DNA from 2 places in the Kribbella swartbergensis genome. Region 1 is predicted to be linked to the other one. Evidence: riboswitches for the same ligand, from Rfam matches in the RefSeq annotation. Region 1 holds a riboswitch; the other holds the start of a gene.

What was found. Region 1 has a riboswitch for S-adenosylmethionine ahead of ACYVOK_RS18710 (aminotransferase class V-fold PLP-dependent enzyme). Riboswitches for the same ligand answer to the same signal wherever they lie in the genome.
Region 2: it holds a riboswitch for S-adenosylmethionine, as region 1 does, so the genes downstream of both, thrC (threonine synthase) here and ACYVOK_RS18710 (aminotransferase class V-fold PLP-dependent enzyme) in region 1, are expected to answer to the same signal.

Annotation. Positions count from the first base shown of each region.
Region 1 covers NZ_BAAGPM010000022.1:6,178-14,441, reverse strand. Annotated here, with positions in the region: gene ACYVOK_RS18720 (helix-turn-helix transcriptional regulator) at 1-529, opposite strand, end outside; gene ACYVOK_RS18715 (prolyl oligopeptidase family serine peptidase) at 630-2,690, shown strand; gene ACYVOK_RS18710 (aminotransferase class V-fold PLP-dependent enzyme) at 2,716-4,080, opposite strand; SAM riboswitch class IV at 4,097-4,210, opposite strand; gene ACYVOK_RS18705 (DinB family protein) at 4,305-4,823, shown strand; gene ACYVOK_RS18700 (DUF4184 family protein) at 4,866-5,654, shown strand; gene ACYVOK_RS18695 (FtsK/SpoIIIE family DNA translocase) at 5,728-8,264, shown strand, end outside.
Region 2 covers NZ_BAAGPM010000034.1:44,443-52,706, reverse strand. Annotated here, with positions in the region: gene ACYVOK_RS29365 (DNA-3-methyladenine glycosylase family protein) at 6-959, shown strand; gene ACYVOK_RS29360 (cation:proton antiporter) at 986-2,227, shown strand; gene ACYVOK_RS29355 (helix-turn-helix domain-containing protein) at 2,385-3,347, shown strand; SAM riboswitch class I at 3,413-3,554, shown strand; gene thrC (threonine synthase) at 3,568-4,827, shown strand; gene ACYVOK_RS29345 (ubiquitin-like small modifier protein 1) at 4,824-5,099, shown strand; gene ACYVOK_RS29340 (zinc-dependent alcohol dehydrogenase family protein) at 5,099-6,142, shown strand; gene ACYVOK_RS29335 (class I SAM-dependent methyltransferase) at 6,105-6,872, opposite strand; gene ACYVOK_RS29330 (helix-turn-helix domain-containing protein) at 6,890-8,113, opposite strand; gene ACYVOK_RS29325 (dihydrodipicolinate synthase family protein) at 8,162-8,264, opposite strand, start outside.

The sequences.
Region 1 (8,264 bases):
ACGCCGACTGCCCCATCGGCTCCAGCGCGACTGCCGCCTCAGCCAGCAGATCGGCCGCTCCTGAGCTGCGGGCCGCCCCGACGACAGCTCGTACCGCGGCATGCGCGGCCGGCAGGTCACCGGCACGGACACACGCCTTCGCGAGGCGGAGCTGCAGCCTTCCCCGTTCGCTTGGGTCGGGTGTCGCCGCAACTGCCCCTGCCCAGTGCCGCGCCACCTCCGCTGGGTCAGAGGTCGGGTCCGCCTCCAGCGCCTCGGCGATCCGGTGGTGCAGTCCGGCGCGTTCGCTGAGAGACAACCGTGCCTCGACCTCGTGGCGGCCGGCATCGTCGGCGAACCAGGCCTCGCCGGACGCGGCAGCCACGATGAGCGCGCCTGTGCGGACCAAAGCGTCCACTGCGGCCAGGAACTCGTCGCCCGGAAGGTCCACGACCCGGTTGAGCACGTCGAGCCGCACCCGCCCGCCGGCCACCGCGGCGGCGCCGAGCATCCGGTCCGGGACAGGCCCCACCGGCCGCGTCTTGGTCACGCTCGCAGTGTGACCGCCCGAGCACGAGACCGCCAGACCCGCGGCATGGCCCGCGCAATGTGCGGGACCCCGGTTGCTCGTCGGCATTAGGTTGGTCCCCATGACCGCCTATCCCGAGAGCCGGCGCGACGATGTGGTCGAGACGTTGCACGGGCACGAGATCGCTGATCCCTATCGCTGGCTGGAAGACCCCGACTCGCCCGACACCCAGGACTGGGTCCGTCGGCAGAACGAGTTCACGGAGGCTGAGCTGTCCGGCTATCCGGAGCGGCCGTGGTTCCAGCGCACGATGTCCGCGATCCTGGCCCGCCCGCGGGCCGGCGTACCGGTGAAGAAGTCCGGCTGGTACCTCGTCGGTCGCAACGACGGCACCCAGGCACAGGACGTGGTGTACGTCGCCGAGTCGCTCGACGAACTGGTCTCCGCCGGCCGGGTGCTGATCGATCCCAACACGCTGTCCGCCGACGGCACCGACTCGCTCGGCTCGTTCACGGTCAGCCCGGACGCCAAGTACTTCGCGTACGGCATCAACGAGAGCGGCAGCGACTGGACGACCTTCCGGCTGCTCGACATCGCCACCGGCACCTCCGTGGACGACGTGGTGACCGAGGCCAAGTTCTGCGAGGCCACGTGGTTGCCCGACAGTTCGGCGTACCTCTACCTGCACTACCCGGCGAGCGGTCGCAGCGAGGGGACCGAGACCACGTCGCTGTCGGGCGGGCGGCTGATGCTGCACAAGGTCGGCACACCGCAGTCCGAGGACGAACTGGTGCTGAGCTTCCCGGAGAACGACCAGTTCTTCATCACGCCAGAGGTCTCCGAGGACGACCGCTACCTCGTCGTACACATCACCGAAGGCACGGACCCGGCCACCCGGTTGTGGGTCTTCCCGATCACCTCCGACGGGCTCGGCGAGCCGGTGAAGGTGGTCGACTACCTGGCCGACGAGATCGCGTTCGTGCGGATGTCCGGCGATCAGCTGGTACTCCGGACCGACCGCGACGCACCTCGTGGACGAGTGGTCCTCGCGTCGCTGGACGGTACGTTCACGGACCTGATCCCGGAAGGCGACAGCACCCTGCAGGCGGTCCGTGGTACGGCGAGCGGTCTGGCCACGGTGACCCTGGTCGACGCTCAGCCCGTGCTGACGCTCTATGAACTCGACGGCTCCGGTGCACGCGTCGTGGACGCGCCGGGCGGGGGAGTGGTGGGTCTCAACGCGTCGCCGGAGTACGACGAGCTCTTCGTCGGCCTGTCGACTCCCACCGACCCGACCCTGTCGTACGTCGTCTCCGCCTCGACCGGCGCCGTACGCGCGCTGCCCGAACTGGTCCGCGGATCCGGCGGGTTCACCTCGCCCACGATTACGGTCGAGCGGCGGCGCGAACCCGGTCGCGAGGTGCCGTACTTCGTCATCAGCCGCGCCGACCTGGACTTCTCCTCACCACGGCCGACCATGCTCTACGGGTACGGCGGCTTCCGCATCCCCATCCTGGCCGAGTACAGGCCGGGCTGGCCGGCGTGGCTGGCCGCAGGGGGAGTGCTGGTGATCGCGAACCTGCGCGGCGGTGGTGAGTACGGCAGCGAGTGGCACGACGCCGGACGGCTGAAGAACAAGCAGAACGTCTTCGACGACTTCATCGCCGTGGCCGAGCACCTCCGTGACACCGGTATCACCACTCCGGAGCAGCTAGCCATTCATGGCCGCAGCAACGGCGGACTGCTCGTCGGAGCGGTGATGACTCAGCGCCCGGACCTCTTCGCTGTCGCGCTGCCGGGTGTCGGCGTCATGGACATGCTGCGGTTCCACCTGTTCACGGTGGGGGCCGCGTGGGCGTCCGACTTCGGGCATCCGGACGATCCGGAACAGTTCGAGAACCTGCTGGCGTACTCGCCGTTGCACCGGCTGCGCGACGGGACGGCGTACCCGGCGACTCTCGTGGTCACCGGTGACCACGACGACCGGGTGGTGCCGCTGCACAGTCACAAGTTCATCGCCGCTTTGCAGCACGCCCAGTCCTCCGCCGAACCGGTCTTGACTCGGATCGAGGTCAACACCGGTCACGGCTTCGGGAAACCCGCCGCGATGATCGCGTCGGAGTGGGCGGACCTACTGGCGTTCGCTGCTCACCACGTAGGCCTTGTTCCTCCTGAGCAGTAGGAGGGGCTGCCCTGACTGTGTACCGCTACCAGATGCGGGGTGCCTGGAGGTCGCGAGGATCTTCGGCGGGCTGACAGCCGTGCGCCGACTCCTCGTACTCCAACCGCGGTCCGCTGGTGGCCAGCGTCCGTACGGCGTTGACGAGGCGGTCGACGTGCTCACGCGTCGTACCCAGGCCGAGGCTCGCCCGGACGGCCGTGCCGTGCTCGGGGGAGCCGGCCAGCAGGTGACCGACGAGCGGATGCGCACAGAACTTGCCGTCACGGACACCGATCCCGTACTCGGCGCTGAGCGCTGCGGACACCAGCGTCGAGGCCAGCCCGGCGACGGTGAAACACACCGTGCCGACGCGGTCCGCGTCCTGGCCGAAGATCGAGTACGTCGTGACGCCCGGGATTTGGGCCAGTCCGGTCCGGAGCCGGGCGAGCAGGCTGCGCTCGTGCTGCTCGATGGCGTCCCGGTGCTTGCTGATCGCGGCGCAGGCCGAGGCGAGGGCGATCGCGCCGATGACGTTGGGGGAGCCGCCCTCGTGCCGGGCCGGGCCGGTCGCCCAGACCACGAGGTCTCCGGTGACCGCGGTGGTCGCGCCACCGCCGTACAGGTAGGGCTCGGCCGCGTCGAGCCAGTCGGCGCGGCCGATCAGGGCGCCGGCGCCGTACGGGGCGTACAGCTTGTGGCCCGACAGCGCGACCCAGTCGACGTCGAGCTCGGCGATGTCGACCGGCCGGTGCGGCGCGAGCTGGGCGGCGTCGAGGCAGACGCGGGCACCGTGTGCCTTGGCGACCGCCGCGATCTCGGCGATCGGGAAGATCTCGCCGGTGACGTTGGAGGCGCCGGTCACGACAACGAGCCGCGGTCCCTCGGGGGCTTGACGCAGCGCGTCGGCGACGTTGGTCACGGCTTCACTCTGGCTCGTCGGCGCGGCCAGGCGGACAGTCCGCTCCGCCGGCCAGGGCAGGAGCGCGGCGTGGTGCTCGGACTCGAACACGATCACGGTCGCGTCCGCGGGGACGGCGTGGGCGAGCAGGTTGAGCGCGTCGGTCGTCTGCCGGGTGAAGATCACCTGGTCGTCGTCGCGGGCGCCGACGAAGGCGTGCACCTCGGCGCGCGCCCGCTCGTACCACTGGGTGGTGATGCGGGAGGCGTACCCGTTGCCACGGTGCACCGACGCGTACGACGGCAGCGCCGCCTCCACGCTGGCACGGACCGACTCCAGGCACGGCGCGGTCGCACCGTGGTCGAAGTTGGCGTAGTCGGTGACCCGGCCGTCGGCCAGCGGGACCAGCAGGTCCGACCCGACCGTGGCGGGGATGCTGCCGGTGGAGAGCCGCGCGATGGCCGGCCGCGGCGCCGTCGTACTGGCAGGCTCGAGGATGGAGAGAATCGACATGCTGCTGCTCCCAGGAAGTCCGCACTTGCCGAACGGGGTATCCGCACGGCCTGGTCTTCACCCGGGGCACCCCACCGCGGAGGAGGGTTGCCGGCCAGCGAGCCGGGGCTTGACGCTGGCGCTCATGACCTGCCGAAGACGGTAACGAACGGGCTACGGCAGACGCCAGTGGCTATCTCATGTGGTGAGATAGTCGAACACATCGTGGGACGAGAGAGGAACGCATGACCTGGAGAGCACCTGCCGTCGAACGACCGGACGGCTCGCTGACCGCCCCCGAACGCGAACTGCTCCAGGGGTATCTGGACTTCTACCGCACCACACTGCTGTACAAGTGCGCGGGGTTGACCGCTGCGGAGTTGGCCGAGCGTCCGTCGCCGCCGTCGAACCTGTCGCTGCTCGGACTGATCCGGCACCTGACCAAGGTCGAGCGGATCTGGTTCCGGATCCACTTCGCGAGCGGCGAGCCCGCCGAGCCCGTCTTTCCCGCGGAACTGGGCAAGGATGCCGACTTCGAGCTGATCGACCCGGACGAGGCGCAGGCGGCGTACGAAGGCCTGATCGCGGAGTGGAAGCTGTCCGACGAGGCTGCGGCCGGGCGCTCGCTGGACGAGCGCTTCACCTTCAAGGGCACCGAGTCGACGCTCCGGATGATCTACATCCACCTGATCGGCGAATACGCCCGCCACTGCGGCCATGCCGACCTCCTGCGCGAACAACTGGACGGCACCACCGGCGCCTGATCGTTGCCCTGGGCGACCTTCTGCGCTCGTAGGCTGCGGGCCGTGCCATTCACCCTTGCCCACCCCGCCGCCGTCCTGCCACTGATCCGGCAACCCTTGATCGCATCGGCGCTGGTGGCAGGAGCGGTGGCACCCGATTTCCTGTACATCGACCCGCTCTACCGCTTCGCCACCCAGGAGATCCACGGGAACCTGACTTTGACGCTGACGCACGAATTCTCGTCAGCCTTGTGGCTCGACCCCGTGATCGCGCTGCTCCTGCTCGTGGTCTTCCACCTGCTCCTCAGGCGTCCTCTCGCGGCCCTCGCACCACCAGCTGTTGCTTTGCGCCTCCCACCACCGCCGTCCGTGTCACCGGTGATGCTCTTCTGGACCCTGGTTTCCGTCGTCCTCGGCGCCCTCACCCACGTGCTCTGGGATTCCTTCACGCACGGCGACGGCTACTTCGTCGGCCGCTTCCCCGACTTCTTCCGCGCCGAGGTGACCGCCGCGTGGGAGGTCAACCGCGTCCTCCGGTACGTCAGCACCGTCGGCGGCTGCCTGGTCCTCGCTGCCTGGCTCTACCGCTGGTTCCGTCGAGCCGATGTCCATCCGGTGACCCCGGCGGACCTCGTCCCGTCCTGGGCGCGGTACGTCGTACTGGCCGGAATCCTCGTGCTGAGCGCCGCCGGCGCCGCCGTGCAGTTGGGTGGAGCCGACGCCGACCTCGCGGGGGAGGCCGCCGTACGACTGGTGCTGACAGGTCTCGTTCTCGGCGGTCTGGCGGCGCTGGGGTGGTACGTCGTGCTCTGGCACCTCGTCCGGCTCCGCAGGTGGGTGGCCGCGCCGTGACGCTACGGATGGGGCAGCGTGATCGGCGTGTGACACGTGTGACTCGAGAGGTAATCGGGGTAGCCTGCTGAACATGGCGACCCGCACGTCTTCCCCGGCGCGGGCGCAGAAGTCGGCAGCCAACCGGCCGGGTACGGCGCGGTCGGCTGCTGGTGGACGCTCCCGTCCGTCAGGCGCCCAGAAGCGTGGGCAGAGCGCGAAGCGCGGTGGATCCACCGCCGCGCGGACCGGCACACCCAAATCCGGCGGACCGGGTCCGTTCGCGGCCGCCATGCTCGCGCTCGGTCGCGGCATCGTGAAGCTGTGGATCGGGATCGCACACCTGCTCGGCGGCATGGTCCGCGGCATCGGCAACGGTGCCCGCGACCTCGACCCCGAGCACCGCCGCGACGGGGCCGGCCTGTTCCTAATCGGCCTGGCGGTCGTGGTGGCCGCCGCCATCTGGTGGGACCTGCCCGGAGCCGTCGGCCACGTCACGCGGGTCGTCGTCGGCGGCAGCGTCGGCATGCTCGGCTGGGCCGTCCCGCTGATGCTCCTGTTCATCGCGCTGCGCACGATGCGCAACCCGGACCGGAACGGCCCGGCCGGACGCCAGGTGATCGGCTGGACCACGTTCTCCCTCGGTGTGCTCGGCCTGATCCACATCGCCAACGGCCTGCCGCGGCCGGGCAACCCTGCCGACGCCCCGATCCAGGAGGCCGGCGGCGCGATCGGGTACTTCATCTCGACCTTCCTGTCCGACCTGCTGACCCAGTACGTCGCCGCGCCCCTGCTGGTGCTGCTGTCGATGTTCGGCGCCCTGGTCATCACGGGTACGCCGGTCTACGCGATCCCGCTCCGGGTCCGCGCGGCTTTCGACGTACTGATGGGACGTACGGCGCTGCCGGAGGACGCACCGTCCGTCGCGGCCGCGCCGACCGACGACACCGTGCGGCTGACCCGCAAGGAGCGTCGCGCCAAGGCGGCAGCGCTGGACGACGACGGCGAGCCCACGGTCAAGCCGTACGACTCGCCGGTGCTCGAGGGTCGCGAGCTCGGCAAGCGCGGCCGCAAGTCCAAGGCCGCGCCGGTTGCCGACGAGGACGCCTTCGACGTCGACGCCGCGGCCGCCGCCGCGGTGCCGTCGCCCTCGCCGATCGTTGCCCCGAGCAAGTCCTCCGACTCCCCGCCGGAGCCGCCGCCGCACACGCCGCTGCCGCAGCGGGTGGAGCAGCTCAGCCTGTCCGGCGACATCACGTACACGCTGCCCGACGGACAGATGCTCAAGCCCGGTTCGGTCCACAAGGCCCGGACCAAGGCGTCCGACCAGGTCGTCGACCGGCTGACCGAGGTGTTCGAGCAGTTCGGCATCGACGCCCAGGTCACCGGCTACACCCGGGGCCCGACAGTCACCCGGTACGAGGTGGAGCTCGGCTCGGCGGTGAAGGTCGAGAAGGTCACCGCACTGTCGAAGAACATCGCCTACGCGGTCGCCTCGGCCGACGTCCGGATCCTGTCGCCGATCCCGGGCAAGTCCGCGATCGGGATCGAGATCCCGAACACCGACAAGGAGATCGTCAGCCTCGGCGACGTGATCCGGTCCGCGACGGCTCGCAACGACCACCACCCGATGGTGGCCGGGCTCGGCAAGGACGTCGAGGGCGGCTTCGTCGTCGCGAACATGGCGAAGATGCCGCACCTGCTGGTCGCGGGCGCCACCGGTTCGGGTAAGTCGTCGTTCGTCAACTCCCTCATCACCTCGATCCTGATGCGGGCCACCCCGGACGAGGTGCGGATGATCCTCGTCGACCCCAAGCGGGTCGAGCTGAACAACTACGAGGGCATCCCGCACCTGATCACCCCGATCATCACCAACGCCAAGAAGGCCGCCGAGGCACTGCAGTGGGTCGTCCGCGAGATGGACATGCGGTACGACGACCTGGCCGCGTTCGGGTTCCGGCACGTCGACGACTTCAACAAGGCGGTCCGGGCCGGCAAGGTGAAGCCGCCACCAGGCAGCGAACGGGTGCTGTCGCCGTACCCGTATCTGCTGGTCATCGTCGACGAGCTGGCCGACCTGATGATGGTGGCGCCGCGCGATGTCGAGGACTCGATCGTCCGGATCACCCAGCTGGCGCGTGCGGCCGGTATCCACCTGGTGCTGGCGACCCAGCGGCCGTCGGTGGACGTGGTCACCGGTCTGATCAAGGCGAACGTGCCGTCACGGCTGGCGTTCGCGACCTCGTCGCTGGCCGACAGCCGGGTCATCCTGGACCAGCCGGGCGCGGAGAAGCTGGTCGGCCAGGGTGACGGTCTGTTCCTGCCGATGGGCGCGAGCAAGCCGATGCGTATCCAGGGCGCGTGGGTCACCGAGTCCGAGATCCGCTCCGTCGTCGAGCACTGCAAGGCGCAGCTCGAGCCGACGTACCGCGAGGACGTCACCGCTCCCGCCGGTCCGAGCAAGGAACTCGACGACGAGATCGGTGACGACCTCGACCTCGTCGTCCAGGCGGCCGAACTGATCGTTTCCACGCAGTTCGGCTCCACGTCGATGCTGCAGCGCAAACTGCGCGTCGGCTTCGCCAAGGCCGGCCGGCTGATGGACATCCTGGAAAGCCGCGGCGTTGTCGG
Region 2 (8,264 bases), on a different contig from region 1:
GGCGCGTGAGTTCGGTGGTGCGGGTCTGGCGTCCAGGGCGAGCGGTCGATCCGCACACGGTGATCAGCGGCTTGCGGAAGGGGCCGGGCGACCCGGCGTACGTGTTCGACCCGGTACGGCGGGCCGTGTGGCGGGCCACGCGGACCCCCGAAGGACCGGTGCTCTTGCGACTGACGCCGTACGCCGCGATCGGGGAGGTGGAGGCCGAGGCGTGGGGGCCGGGCGCCGAGTGGGCGCTGGACGGGGTGCCGGAGTTGCTGGGGGATGCGGACAGCTGGGACGGGTTCGAGCCGCTGCCGGAGCACACGGCGCTGGTGGACGCGGCGCGACGGTTCCCGCATGTCCGGGTGCCGCGGACGCGGGCCGTCTTCGAGGCGATGGCGGCCGCGGGGATCGAGCAGGTTGTCACCGGCAAGGAGGCGTTCCGCGCCTGGCGGCTGCTCCTGCGTGAGTACGGCGAACCGGCGCCGGGGCCGCGGCCCCCGGACGGCCGAATCATGATGGTCCCGCCCTCGCCGGAGGAGTGGCGGCTGATCCCCTCCTGGCAGTGGTTGCGGGCCGGCGTGGAGAGCCGTCGGTCGAGGGTCGTGATCACCGCCGCGACGCGAGCCAAGGCGTTGGAGCGGACGCTGGAGCTGACCGACTCGGCCGAGATCGAGCGACGGCTGCGGTCGCTGCCCGGCGTCGGCGTGTGGACGGCCGCCGAGGTGCGGCAGCGGGCCCACGGTGACGCGGACGCCTTCTCGTTCGCGGACTACCACGTGTCCCGGAACGTCTCGTACGCCCTGATCGGCGAGGAACTCGACGACGACGGCTGTGCCGAACTCATCGAGCCGTACCGAGGCCACCGTTTCCGCGTCCAGCGCCTGCTCGAACTGGCTGGGATCGGACACCCCCGATACGGCCCGCGCAAGGCGCTCCCGACGCACACTCCGGGAGCGACCCACCGCTTGAGGTAATCGGTACTGGGCACCGGAGTCACACGATGCGAATCGACGGGGACGGCCTGTACCTGGTCGCAGGGCTGGCCTTGCTGCTGGGGGCAGTGCTGCCCCGGCTGCTGCGGCGGTACGCGGTCTCGGCGCCGATCGCCTTTCTCGGTGCGGGCATGCTGCTCGGACTCGTGGTCGACCGGGAGCGGCTCAGTCCGCTGGCCGAGCCGGACATCACCGAACACCTGGCCGAGCTCACCGTCCTGATCGCACTGATGGGCGTCGGCCTCGCGATCGACCGGCCGATCGGGTTGCGGCGGTGGTCGGTGACCTGGCGGCTGCTGTTCATCGCGATGCCGGCCTGCGTGGCGGCGATGGCAGGCGCCGGTTGGTTGCTCGGCGTGGCGCCGGCGGTCGCGCTGCTGGTCGGTGCGGTGCTCGCGCCGACCGATCCGGTCCTCGCCTCCGACGTACAGGTGCAAGGGCCGAAGACCGGCGAGCACGCCGAGCCGGAGGAGGACGACGAAGTCCGCTTCGCACTCACCTCGGAGGCCGGTCTGAACGACGGCATGGCGTTCCCGCTGGTGTATCTGGCCGTGTTCGTCGCGACCAAGGAATCGGTCGGCGGATGGGCGCTGGAGTGGCTCGCCTGGGACGTGGTCGGCAAGACGGTAATCGGCGTGGCGATCGGCGCGGGGTCAGGGTGGCTGCTCGGCCGGATGGCCTTCTCCGCACCGCTGCGCAGCTTCCGGCTCGCCGACTCCCGGGAGCCGGTCCTCGCGCTGGCCATGACGCTCGGTGTGTACGGACTGGCCGAGGTGCTGCACGGCTACGGCTTCCTGGCGGTGTTCGTGGCCGCCCTGGCGCTGCGTGCCGCGGAGCGCGGACACGAGTACAACGTCGAGCTGCACAACTTCATGGAGCAGCTCGAGCACATCCTCACCTGGGGCATTTTGCTGCTGCTCGGTATCGCGGTGACCGGAGGCCTGCTGCGACCCCTGACGCTGTCCGGTGCCGTGCTCGGCGCGCTGCTCGTGCTGGTGATTCGTCCGGTGACCGCGTGGCTTGCTCTGCAACGGACCGAGATGCGCCGGTCCGAGCGGTGGGTCACTGCGGCGTTCGGCGTCCGTGGGGTCGGTTCTGTGTTCTACCTGGCGTACGTCGGTCCGCACTTCGCCGGAGACCTGGCCTGGTTGTGGGCGACAGTCGGGTTCACCGTCGTGCTGAGCGTCGTACTGCACGGGGTGGCCGCGACACCGATGATGCGGATGCTCGAGCGGCGCCGCGGGAATTGAGCGCCGCGGCCGGCGGCTCGACGCCGTGCCGGATCGCGGCCGCGGCGTGAATTCCGGCGGCGAAGTCCTTCAGTGCCTTGAACATGCCTCCATCGTCCGGGGCCCCGCCTGCGCGCAGAAGTGGCGTGAACGACCTCTATCGCTAAGATTTCGACACATGGCTCAGCGCACCGTGTCGGTCCTCGCGTACGACGGGATGACGGCCTTCGAAGCCGGGATCGTGATCGAGGTGTTCGGGCTGGTGTGGCCGGACATCGACCAGCCCTGGTACGACCTGAAGGTCTGCACGGAGACGCCGGACCCGATCCGTGTGCTGGGCGGTGCCACGCTGAGCAGCCCGTACGGCCTGGAGGAGTTCGCCGCGGCGGACACTGTCGTCATCCCTAGCGTCGCGGACCCGCACGGCACGACCTCGCCTGAGCTCATTGCCGCGCTGCAGGTCGCGCATCGCCGTGGCGCCCGGATCGTGTCGATCTGCTCAGGTGCGTTCGCCCTCGCGGCCGCCGGCCTGCTCGACGGCCGCCGCGCCACCACCCACTGGCGGTACGCCGAGTTGCTCCGCGAGGGCTACCCCGAGATCGTCGTCGATCCCGAGCCGCTCTACACCGACGAGGGCGACGTACTCACCAGCGCGGGCTGTGCGGCCGGCCTCGACCTGGCCATGCACCTGGTCCGCAAGGACCACGGCGCGGCCGTGGCGAACGCGGTCGCCCGGCGCCTCGTGATCCAGCCGTACCGGTCCGGCGGGCAGGCGCAGTACATCGAGTCCCCGGTGCCGCCCGATCCGGACGACGCCTCGGTCGCCCGGAGCCTGGGCTGGGCGCTCGAACATCTCGCCGAGCCCATCGGCGTACCCGATCTGGCCAGGCAGGCGGGGTTGTCGCCGCGGACGTACCTGCGGCACTTCGTGAAGGCGACCGGGACGACGCCGGGCAAGTGGCTGATCGCCCAGCGGGTGCAGGCGGCGCTGACGATGCTGGAGACCGGCGACGCGCCGGTCGAGGAGATCGCGGCGGCGGCCGGGTTCGCCTCGCCGGTCACGCTCCGCCACCACTTCGCCAAGCAGTTGCACACCTCGCCGTCGGCGTACCGGCGGACCTTCCGGGCCCGGCAGGGCTGAGATCGGCTGTCTCGGATGCTGGGAACCGAAGACACAATATGGACCCGATTGGGTAACCTCGGGGGAGCTCATCCAGAGGGACTGAGGGAAACGGCCCGTTGAAGTCCCGGCAACCCTCCCCGTTGAGGTCCCAGTCCCGGGCCCCTCGCGGCGGAACGGTGCCAAATCCGTCCCGCGCCGAGATCCGGTGTCCGGGGAAGATGAGAGGGGAACCTCACTCATGAGCCTGACCGCCACCCACACCATCCGTGAAGGTGCCTTCGGCAACGGTACGCACCTGAGCTGTCGCGCGTGTGGGGCGAAGTCGCCGCTCGGTCCGTTCTACGCCTGTACCGAGTGCTTCGGTCCGCTCGAGGTCGGGTACGACTTCCCGACCATCACCCGTGAGCAGATCGAGGCCGGCCCCAAGAACATCTGGCGCTACCAGCCGCTGCTGCCCGTCCCCGTCGACGTGGCAAGCTTCCCGAACACCGAGCCCGGTTACACCCGGCTCATCGACGCGCAGAACCTGGCCCGCGAACTGGGCCTTCGCAAACTCTGGGTGAAGGACGACTCCGGCAACCCGACCCACTCCTTCAAGGACCGCGTGGTCGCCTCCGCACTGAGCGCCACCCGCGAGCTCGGCATGAAGGTCTTCGCCTGCCCCTCGACCGGCAACCTGGCCAACGCCGTCGCCGCTGCCGCCGCCCGGGCCGGCATCCGCTCGGTCGTGTTCATCCCGCATGACCTCGAGCGCCCGAAGGTGATCACCACCGCCGTGTACGGCGGCACGCTGGTCGCCGTCGAGGGCAACTACGACGACGTGAACAAGCTGGCCTCCGAGATCGCCGGCGAGGAGGAGGGCTGGGCGTTCGTCAACGTCAACGTCCGCCCGTACTACTCCGAGGGCTCCAAGACGCTGGCCTTCGAGATCGCCGAGCAGCTCGGCTGGCGGCTGCCGCAGCAGATCGTCATCCCGGTCGCCTCCGGCTCGCAGCTGACCAAGATCGACAAGGGCTTCACCGAGCTCGGCAAGCTCGGCCTGGTGGACGCCACCGACTACAAGGTGTACGGCGCCCAGGCCACCGGCTGCTCGCCCGTGGCCCAGGCCTTCCGGGACGGGTACGACGTGGTCAAGCCGGTGAAGCCGGACACCATCGCGAAGTCGCTGGCGATCGGCAACCCGGCCGACGGACCGTACGTCCTGGACGTCGCCCGTCGTACCGGCGGAGCGATCGAGGACGTCACCGACGAAGAAGTCGTCGCGGGCATCCAGTTGCTGGCCCGGACCGAGGGCATCTTCACCGAGACCGCGGGCGGGGTGACGGTCGCGACGCTGAAGAAGCTGGTCGAGACCGGTCAGCTCGACCCCGAGGCCGAGACCGTGATCATCAACTCCGGCGACGGGCTGAAGACGCTCGACGCCGTGGCCGACCGGGTCGGCCCGAAGGTGACCATCCCCGCGTCCTACGACGCCTTCGTGAAGGCAGGTCTGCAGTGAGTGTGAGTGTCCGGGTGCCGACCATCCTGCGGCCCTACACCCAGGGTGCTTCCTCGGTCAGCGCCGAGGGTTCCACGCTGAGCGAGGTCCTCGAGTCGCTGGACAGCTCGTACCCCGGGATCAAGGGCCGCGTGCTCGACGAGTCCGGCGAGCTGCGCCGGTTCGTCAACGTGTACGTCGACAACGACGACGTACGCTTCGCCGACGGCCTGCAGACCTCGATCAAGGACGGCGGAGAGGTCTCCATCATCCCGGCGGTCGCCGGCGGCTGATGCGCGCCGTCCTGGTCGAGCAGTACGGCGTCCCGCCCACGGTTGTCGACGTAGCAGCTCCTGAGCCGGAGCCCGGTGGTGTCGTCCTGAAGGTCGAGGCCACCGGGCTGTGCCGCAGCGACTGGCACGGCTGGATGGGACACGACCCGGACATCGTCCTGCCCCACGTCCCCGGGCACGAACTGGCCGGGACCATCGCTGCCATCGGCACCGGCGTATCCGGCTGGCAGGTCGGCGACCGCGTCACCACGCCGTTCATCTGTGCTTGTGGCACGTGCGAGCAGTGCCTCTCGGGGAACCAGCAGGTCTGCCCCAACCAGGTGCAGCCCGGGTTCAACTATTGGGGATCCTTCGCCGAGTACGTCGCCGTGCCGTACGCCGAGGTGAACCTGGTGCGCCTCCCGGACTCGTTGGACTTCGACACCGCGGCTGGACTGGGCTGCCGGTTCGCGACGTCGTTCCGCGCCATCCGCCAGGTCGGCCGGGTCACGGCGGGGGAGACCGTGGTCGTCTTCGGCTGCGGCGGCGTCGGACTGTCCGCGGTGATGATCGCGGCCGCCCTCGGTGCGCGGGTGGTTGCGGCCGACACCAACCCGGCCGCTCTGGAACTCGCCCGCTCGTACGGCGCATCCGTCGTACTGCAAGCCTCGCCGCAGATCGTCGACGAGATCCGCGCCCTCGGCGGCGCCCACGTCACCATGGACGCCCTCGGCTCCAACGACATCGTCCAGCAGGCCCTGCTCGCCCTACGGCCCCGCGGCCGCCACCTCCAGGTCGGCCTCCTCCCGTCCGGAGTCCAACTGGACGTCGGCCGCCTGATCGGCCAGGAACTCGAATGGCTCGGCAGCCACGGCATGCCCGCCCACGCCTACCCGGAAATGCTCCACCTAGTTGCCTCCGGCAACCTCAACCCGGCCGCCCTGATCACCCGCACCATCACCCTCGACGAAACCCCCACCGCCCTGGCAGCCCTCACCCAGGGCACCCCACCCGGCGTCACGGTCATCAACCCCTGGCCTCAGCCCGGTGCGCCGAGGCCCTGACGCAGATGAGATCGCCTTTGTAGGGCCCGTCCTGTGACAGGACACGAAGCCCGGCGCGCTCCAGTTCATCTCGCAATGCCATGGCTGTCAGGTGGCGCCGGTGAGGGTGGTACCAAATGCCGTCGATCTCGACCGCATCGTGTCCCGCTCCGGTGGACGGCACCTCCTGGTAACAGATGCCGGTCGTCGGGTCGTAGCGGAAACCAGCTCCGTAGCTGCGGTCCGGCTCGTACATGGCTGTGGAGACGAGGTAGCAGCCGCCGGCCTTCAGACGGGCGCGCACGGCGGCGAAGACGCTGGCTCTGTCGGCGTCGGTGACGATCGATTGAAGGCAGTAGCTGTCGACGATGAGGTCGTACTGCTTGCTGACCGGCTCGTCTGCGAGGGCGCACATGTCCTGCACGCCGAAGGTGACGTCCAGGCCGCGTTGCCGGGCAAACCGACGAGCGAGTGTGATCGCCTGGGGAATGAGGTCGATCGCGTCGACCTGGAAGCCACGTGCCGCTAGGAAGCACGCTGCCGGTCCGGTACCGCAGCCGTACTCCAGAACGTCAACCTCAGCCGACGAGGGCAGGTCGAGGCGAGTCAGAGCGTGTTCGAGGAACGCCCGGTTCGGGAACGCGCCGAAATCCTCGGTCCGGTCCTCCTCGAAGAGGTCATTCCACTGGGTCATACCCTCCTGCTCGACCCGCCGATATGCCGCTTCATGCTCGGCGTAGTAGTACCGCACCTCGCCCTCCAGGGTTCTTAGAGGCGGATCAGATAGACGGTTGGGGGGCGGCCGGTGCGGCCGTGTTGTTGGGAGCCTATGGGGTCGGCCAGTCCGGCGCGTTCGAGGCGTTTGAGGACTCGGCGGGCGGTGCGGAGTTGGACGGCGAGGTGGTCGGCGACGTCCTGGGTGGTGAGGCCGTCGGGGAGGGTGGCGACGAGTTCGCGCATCCGGGCGAGGGTCTGGGTGTTCAGGCCGACCCGGCGGGCCAGCAGGGGCAGGCTTTCCGCGCTGCGGGCGGTGGTGGGTTGGTCGCCGGTCGGCTCGATCACGATCTCCACGTCGTCGGACATTGACACCACACCGGCGACCGAACCGATCGACGCTGCCCGGCTCACCGCGCGACGGGCCAGCGCTTCGGCTTCGGCCGCCGTACGTCCGACGCCGAAGCCGATGTACGCCGTACTGTGCCTGGACGCGAGGTGGTCGAGCAGGGGCATCCGGGTGAACTGTTCGGTCGCCTGCTCCAGCACACCGCGGGTGGTGACGACCAGGTGCCGACCGTCAGGGAGCGCGGCCAGGCTGGCGCCGAGGGTGATGAGGTCGGCGGCGAGGGCGTCGTCCGGCTCGGGCAGGTCGATCACGCCGAGGGCGACCTGGGCGTCGCCGACGTGCTGGCCGGTCGTCGTCAGAACCAAAGCCTGCAGCGTGGAGCGGATCGAGTACCGCGACGGCGCGAGACGGACCGACGGCATCTCGTTCTCGAGCAGGTGGAAGGCGGAGCCGAGGCAGCTGATCGCGACCTTGGTGTCGTGCTTCTCGCGGGCGGTGCGATGGAACGCGACGATGTCGTCCGAGGTCAGGCCCGGCCGGTACGGCAGCACCTGGATCTGGTCGGTCGGCAGTTTGGCCTCGATCAGCGTCTCCAGCACCTCACTGCGCCGCAGCGTGTCGATCGAGAACTGGGTGACGTTGTGGCCGAGCCGGAGCAGTTCGACCAGGGCTCGCAGCAGGGTGGCGCCGTCGTACGAGACGTACATCGCCGGGCGGTCGATCACGCCGGCCCCGGTGGCGATCGTGTACGGGACGACGCCGGTGAACAGGATCGCGTCCACCTTCTCGTGCGACTGCTCGACCACGTCGACCGCTTCGGTCTCGTGGCGGTAGGGCAGCGGGAGCAGGGTCGCGCCGCTCGGCGGACCGACCGCGATCACGCGCTGGACCAGGTCCTCCGGGCCGATGACACCGACCGTGAGGGCCATCAGGCCACCGCTGGGTTGATCTGCACGGCACTCCTTCTGGTCTGGCCCTCAACTCGCAGGATAGTGGCTGAGTTCCTCGAGACAGCGGATCACGACGTCACGCTCGGCCGCGGGCAGGTCGGGGCCGTACGGGTCGTGGGCCGCGTCCTCG